DNA from 3 places in the Janthinobacterium sp. KBS0711 genome. Region 3 is predicted to be linked to each of the others. Evidence: predicted binding sites of a transcription regulator. Region 3 holds the regulator's gene; each other region holds the start of a gene.
What was found. The regulator sigma-54, encoded in region 3, starts transcription at its own class of promoters, with help from an activator protein. The targets are predictions, from matches to a motif close to TGGCANGNAANCTGCTTT.
Positions count from the first base shown of each region.

Region 1: a site for sigma-54 is predicted at 617-634, ahead of adh (aldehyde dehydrogenase). Genes of this name have one in related genera too.
Region 2: a site for sigma-54 is predicted at 1,095-1,112, ahead of VM94_RS10965 (TorF family putative porin). Genes of this name have one in related genera too.

Region 1 covers NZ_LBCO01000009.1:4,571-6,840, forward strand. The annotation lists gene VM94_RS05415 (beta-propeller fold lactonase family protein) at 1-468, shown strand, start outside; gene adh (aldehyde dehydrogenase) at 720-2,240, shown strand.
Region 2 covers NZ_LBCO01000018.1:259,712-261,981, reverse strand. The annotation lists gene VM94_RS10975 (YifB family Mg chelatase-like AAA ATPase) at 1-562, opposite strand, end outside; gene VM94_RS10970 (accessory factor UbiK family protein) at 674-922, opposite strand; gene VM94_RS10965 (TorF family putative porin) at 1,193-1,960, shown strand; gene VM94_RS10960 (P-II family nitrogen regulator) at 1,972-2,270, shown strand, end outside.
Region 3 covers NZ_LBCO01000002.1:96,514-98,783, reverse strand. The annotation lists gene VM94_RS00500 (enoyl-CoA hydratase/isomerase family protein) at 1-113, opposite strand, end outside; gene hpf (ribosome hibernation-promoting factor, HPF/YfiA family) at 249-611, opposite strand; gene VM94_RS00490 (RNA polymerase factor sigma-54) at 681-2,159, opposite strand; gene lptB (LPS export ABC transporter ATP-binding protein) at 2,164-2,270, opposite strand, start outside.

The DNA.
Region 1 (2,270 bases), on a different contig from region 3:
GAACAAGTCGATGTCATTGATGTGGTGCAACGCCGCCAGGTGGCGTCCATCGCCGTGGGATTGCGCCCGCGCGGCATCGGTTTCAGTCCGGACTCGGGCCGCGCCTACGTGGCGTGCGAACTGGTCAATGCCGTCTACGTGATCGACATGGCCGCGCGCAAGACCATTGCCACCATTCCGGCTGGCAAGAATGCGAATGGCATCGTGGTCCATCCCAGCGGCAAGCAGGTGTATGTCTCGAACGGTATCGACGGCACGGTGATGGTGATTAACACAGCCAGCAACGAGGTCACTGCCACCATTCCCGTTGGCAAGCGCCCATGGAATATGGCCGTCACGCCCAATGGCGCCAAGCTGTATGTGGCCAATGGCCGCTCGAACAGCGTATCCGTCATCGATACGGCCAGCGCGCGCAAGGTGGCCGATATTGCCGTAGGTGAATTGCCATGGGGCGTGGTGATTCGCTAGTCCCACAGGAACAGGTGTTCCAGTCTGGTACACCTGTTCCATTGTGCAGCGGCTCAAGCCCGGGCATGCGCTGAAAAGCGCACCGGTATTGACGCCGCGCCCTTGCAACAAGGGTAAAAGCGGCTAAGTTTGTAGTGGGATGGCGAGCTGGCACGGCATTTGCGGAAGACTCCGTGTACTCACCCCATCTGTACCAGGACGTTTGATTTTAATTAAGTAATTCCATTCTAATTAACCCGATAGAGGACGACATGAATCTCGCAGACATCAGCAAACTGGGCGTAGCCAATCCCTTCAAACAACGCTATGACAATTACATTGGCGGCAAATTCGTTGCCCCAGTAAAAGGTGAATACTTTCCTAACATCACGCCGATTACGGGCTTGCCATTTTGCGAAATCGCCCGTTCCACGGCGGAAGACGTCGAGCTGGCATTGGACGCCGCCCATGCCGCGAAGGATGCCTGGGGCAAGACGTCGCCTGCCGAGCGCGCCAATATCCTGAACCGCATCGCCGACCGCATCGAACAGAACCTGGGTCTGATCGCTACGGCCGAAACCATCGACAACGGCAAGCCCATCCGCGAAACGATGAACGCCGACATTCCGCTGGCCATCGACCATTTCCGTTATTTTGCCGGCTGCATCCGCGCGCAGGAAGGTTCCGTCGCGCAAATCGATGCGGAAACCTATGCCTACCACTACCACGAGCCGCTCGGTGTCGTGGGCCAGATCATTCCGTGGAATTTCCCGATTTTGATGGCCGTATGGAAACTGGCGCCAGCCCTGGCCGCCGGCAATTGCGTGGTGCTCAAACCGGCCGAGCAGACGCCGGCGTCCATCATGGTGTTGATCGAGCTGATCGGCGACTTGCTGCCGCCGGGCGTGCTGAACATCATCAACGGTTTCGGACTGGAAGCGGGCAAGCCGCTGGCCTCGAGCAAGCGCATCGCCAAGATCGCCTTTACGGGGGAAACGGGCACGGGCCGCTTGATCATGGGTTACGCCGCGCAGAACCTGATTCCCGTCACCCTGGAACTGGGCGGCAAGTCGCCGAACATCTTCTTTGAAGACGTGATGGATGCCGACGACGAGTATTTCGACAAGTGCCTGGAAGGTTTTGCCATGTTCGCGCTGAACCAGGGGGAGGTGTGCACCTGCCCATCGCGCGTGCTGATCCAGGAATCGATCTACGAGAAATTCATCGAACGCGCCCTGAAGCGTGTGGCGGCCATCAAGCAGGGCAATCCGCTCGATTCGTCCACCATGATCGGTGCGCAGGCGTCGCAGGAGCAGCTGGAGAAAATCATGTCCTACCTCGACATCGGCCGCCAGGAAGGCGCCGAAGTGCTGGCCGGCGGCGAGCGCAACACGCAGGCGGGCGACCTGGAAGGCGGCTACTACGTGCGTCCGACCGTGTTCAAGGGCAACAACAAGATGCGCATCTTCCAGGAAGAAATCTTTGGACCGGTCGTGTCCGTGACCACTTTCAAGGATGAAGCCGACGCGCTGGCGATTGCCAACGATACCTTGTACGGCCTGGGGGCCGGATTGTGGACGCGCGACGGTTCGCGCGCCTTCCGCATGGGACGCGCCATCCAGGCGGGCCGCGTGTGGACGAATTGCTACCACCTGTATCCAGCCCACGCCGCGTTCGGCGGCTACAAGCAATCGGGTATCGGCCGCGAAAACCACAAGATGATGCTTGATCACTACCAGCAAACGAAGAACTTGCTGGTGAGCTATAGCCCGAAAGCGCTGGGCTTCTTCTAAACCGGTACACGTGCCGCGCCTGTCAATCCA
Region 2 (2,270 bases), on a different contig from region 3:
CCAACATGGGCTGATGGCGTTGCAGGGCCGTGTGGCTGGCGTGCGCGGCAAAATGCGCGCAGACCTCGAGCAGGCTGTGGGCGGGGTAGATGCAGGCGTCGCGGACGAGCGCCGCCTCGTCCGCGTTCGCCTGCGGCAAGATGAAGGCGCGTGGCGCGCCCGGCTGGCTGCGCTGCATGGCAAAGGTCATGGCCAGGGCGCCGCGGATGGGGCGCAACTGGCCCGACAGCGACAGTTCGCCCGCGAATTCGTAGTGGTGTAATTGGTCGCCCGGCAACTGGCCGGAGGCGGCCAGGATGCCCAGCGCGATGGGCAGGTCGAAGCGCCCAGATTCCTTGGGCAAATCCGCCGGCGCCAGGTTGGCCGTGATGCGCCGCGCCGGCATGTCAAAGCCGCAGTTTTGCAGCGCGGCACGGACGCGGTCGCGCGATTCCTTCACTTCCGTATCCGGCAGGCCGACAATCGTAAACGAAGGCAAACCATTGGCAAGGTGGACTTCGACACTTACCTCGGGCGCTTCCATGCCGGCCAGGGCGCGGCTTTTCAGGACGGCCAGACTCATCAGACTCCCCTGTGGCGCGGGCGCGGGCAGGATCAGTCTAGCGCGTGAAGCGCTGTCAGGCTTGAGCTATGCCAGCAAGGCCGTCAATAACGGGACCTGGCTGGCGTCACCTTACGCCTTGGATTCGTTCAGGCGCGTTTCCAGTTCGATCAGGCGCAATTCCAGTGCGTCCAGTTTGGCGCGGGTCTTGGCCAGCACTTGCGCCTGGATATCGAATTCCTCACGCGTGACGAGATCGAGGCGGGCGAAGCCCTGGGTCATCATCGATTTGACGTTTTTCTCGATATCCTTGGCAGGCGAGTTTTCGATGGCTTGATGGATCTTGCCTTGCAAGTCGTTAAAGAAGGTATTCATGTCCATGGTCAGTCCTTTTATGGTGCGGCCTGTGCATCGCACCATTGCGGTGCACAGCGGCGTTAATCTGGTGCGAAACTGGGCAAATTCACAATGCTTTAGCAGCCCGTACCCGCATGCCCACAGGCTTGCAGGGTATGTATGGCCGGAAACGCACCTGTCAAGGTGGCAATGGAGCTGGCACGTATTCTGCTAAAGAAGGTATGAACGCTTTGTGATCTCCAGCCAAGATTTTAAACCTCAACCGCTTTAAAAGTTCAATAAAAGGGAATCGCCATGAAGAATCTGTCCAAGAACATGACTTTAGCTGCAGCGTTGTCGCTGGCCATGACCGCCTTGTGCGGTAGCGCCATGGCCCAGGATGCAGTGGCGGCGCCTGCTGCAGCCGAAGCCGTACCTGATAACGTGGTGAGCTACAACGTGGCGCTGACCAGCGACTACCGCTACCGTGGCATTTCGCAAAGCCGCTTGAAACCGGCCGTCAGTGGCGGCGCCGACTATACCCATAACCCGACGGGCCTGTACGTGGGAACTTGGTTGTCGAGCATCAAATGGATCAAGGACGGCGGCGGCGATACCAATCTGGAATGGGATGTGTACGGCGGCAAGCGTGGCGAGATCAGCAAGAATGTTACCTATGATGTGGGCGGCCTGTACTACTTCTATCCCTCGAATGGGCTGAGCACCAATGCGAATACCTTTGAACTGTATGGCCAGCTCGGTTATGGCCCGCTGTACATCAAGTACTCGCACTCGACGACCAATCTGTTTGGCGTCGCCGACAGCAAGAACAGTGGCTATCTTGACGTGGGCGGCAACTTCGACATGATCGACGGCTACATCATGAACGTGCATGTGGGCCGCCAGAAAGTCGAGCACAACGATTCCCTCAGCTATAACGATGTCAAGATCGGCGTGACCAAGGACTTCGGCATGGCGACCGTTTCTCTCGCCGCCGTGAAGGCCAACATTTCGTCGCTGGCACCGAATGGCAAGAATCTGGCGAAATCCGGTCTCGTGCTGACCGTATCCAAAACCTTTTAAGCGAGACTGCCATGAAAATGATTACTGCAATCATTAAACCGTTCAAACTGGACGAAGTACGCGAAGCTTTGTCGGCTATCAATGTGCAAGGCATTACCGTCACGGAAGTCAAGGGTTTCGGCCGCCAGAAAGGACACACGGAACTCTACCGTGGCGCCGAGTATGTCGTCGATTTCTTGCCAAAAACCAAAATCGAAGCGGCTGTTGATGACGCCATTGTCGACCAGGCCATCGAAGCGATCGAAGGCGCCGCGCGTACCGGTAAAATCGGCGATGGCAAGATTTTCGTCTACAACCTGGAACAGGTCAT
Region 3 (2,270 bases):
GCCGCGCTCAGGGCGCGCACCATCTCCAGCGACAGGGAATTCAAGGCTTTCGGGCGGTCGAGCACGATGTGCCCCGTGCGGTTGCGGATGGAGGTCTGGACGAAGTCGCTCATGGCAGGCAGGAAAGAAGTGAAAGTGCAAACATTCTAGCCCCTGCGCGGGGAACATTGCGTTCAAAAGGTACGGGCGCAAAAAAGGGCGCAAGATGTGCGCCCTTAGTTGATCACAACTGCTGGAAGCGGGTGGCCTTAAACGGCGACGACGGCGTCTTCCTCGGAGTTGTCTGGCAGATGCTTGATCGCCTCTTTACCGTGCCCTTGCACTTTGGTTTTGTATTTCATCACTTGCCTATCGAGCTTGTCGATCAGGGCATCGATCGCGGCATACAGGTCTTGTGCCAGGCTTTCCACATAGACGGTTTTGCCACTTAAACGCAGGTTGACTTCGGCCTTTTGACGTTTTTCTTTCTCTTTGAGGTTATCCACGGTCAGAATCACGGCGATATCGATAACTTGATCGAAATGACGTTTCACGCGTTCCAGCTTCGTTTGTACGTATTCACGGATGGCTGGTGTCACTTCGAGATGATGTCCGCTGATGGTGAGATTCATACACACTCCTAAAGATGATCGGGTTCGTGCGGTCCATCCTATCCGGCCCGCAGAGGAACCGAAAAAAACTTACAAACACTTACGCAGGCTCACTGGCGGAATTTTCAACGCTTCCCGGTATTTGGCAACAGTACGTCGCGCAATCACCATGCCTTGTTCCCCCAGCATGTCCGCAATCTTACTGTCGGATAAAGGATTTTTAGGGTCTTCTGCTCCTGTCAGTTGCACGATCAATGCCCGTATCGCCGTCGATGACGCTTCGCCCCCCGCTTCGGTGGCGACGTGGCTACCAAAGAAATATTTCAACTCGAACATGCCGTGCGGGGTCAGCATGTACTTTTGAGTTGTTACCCGCGAGATAGTACTCTCGTGTAAACCCAGTGTATCAGCTATTTCACGGAGCACAAGGGGGCGCATGGCAACGGCCCCGTGCGAGAAAAAGTTCTTTTGTCTTTCTACTATCGCCTGTGCCACGCGCAGGATCGTGTCGAAACGCTGGCGCATATTCTTGATCAGCCACTTGGCTTCCTGCAACTGTGCGCCCATGGCGCCCTCGCCCTTGCCCTGCTTGAGCAGGTTGGCATACATGGCGTTGACGCGCAGGCGCGGCATCACATCGTTGTTCAAGGTGACTTGCCAGCCATTGCGCGCGCGCTTGACGACGACGTCGGGCACCACGTAATCGGACACGTCCGAGGCGAACACGGCGCCCGGATGCGGATTGCACTGGCGAATCACCGTCTGCGCTTCGCGCAAGTCTTCATCGTCGCAATCGAGGGCTTTTTTCAGCTTGTTGAAATCGCGCTGGGCAAACCAGGCCAGGTGCTTTTCCACGATGACGAGAGCCATGCGCCGCGTCACCATGGCGATGTGCGGCAAGCGCTTGATCTGCAGCGCCAGGCATTCGGACGCATTGCGCGCGCCCACGCCGGGCGGATCGAAACTTTGCAGCAGCGACAAGGCCGTGCGCATCTCGTCGGCGTCGATTTCCAGCTCTTCCGGCAGGCGCGCCAGGATGTCGTCGAGCGACTCTTCCAGGTAGCCATTGTCGTCGAGCGCGTCGATGATCAGCTCGACCAGCGCGCGGTCGCGCAATTCGAGCACCGTCACGCGCATCTGTTCCATCAGGTGTTCGCGCAGGGTGCAGTGATGGGCTTCCAGTTGCGGACGGGAATCTTCATCGTCGGGCGCCTTGCCCCGGCTCGCCTCGCTCCAGTCGCTGTCGCCGCCGTCCGCCGCGGCCGGGCTCTCGCCCGCCTCGCCGTCAAAGGTTTCCGCTTCGGCCGGCGCCGCGGGCGCTTCCTGGCCTGGCGGCTGGGGCGGCGCTTCAGCCGGCGCGGCCGTGGAACTCAAGGCGCCGTCCGACAGCAGGCGCAAGGAGCGGTCGAGCGGATCGTCGAGGCGCTCGAGCAGGGGATTGTCCGTCAGCAGTTGCTCTAGCTCCTGGTGCAATTCCAGGGTAGACAATTGCAACAGGCGTATCGATTGCTGCAACTGCGGCGTCAGTGCCAGGTGCTGCGAAGTGCGCAGCTGCAATGATTGTTTCATTGGCTTACATGCGGAAGTGTTCGCCCAGATAGACCCGGCGTACCGACTCGTTCGCGATGATGTCGTCGGGGCGTCCCGACGCCAGCACCGAGCCCTGGTTGATGATATAGG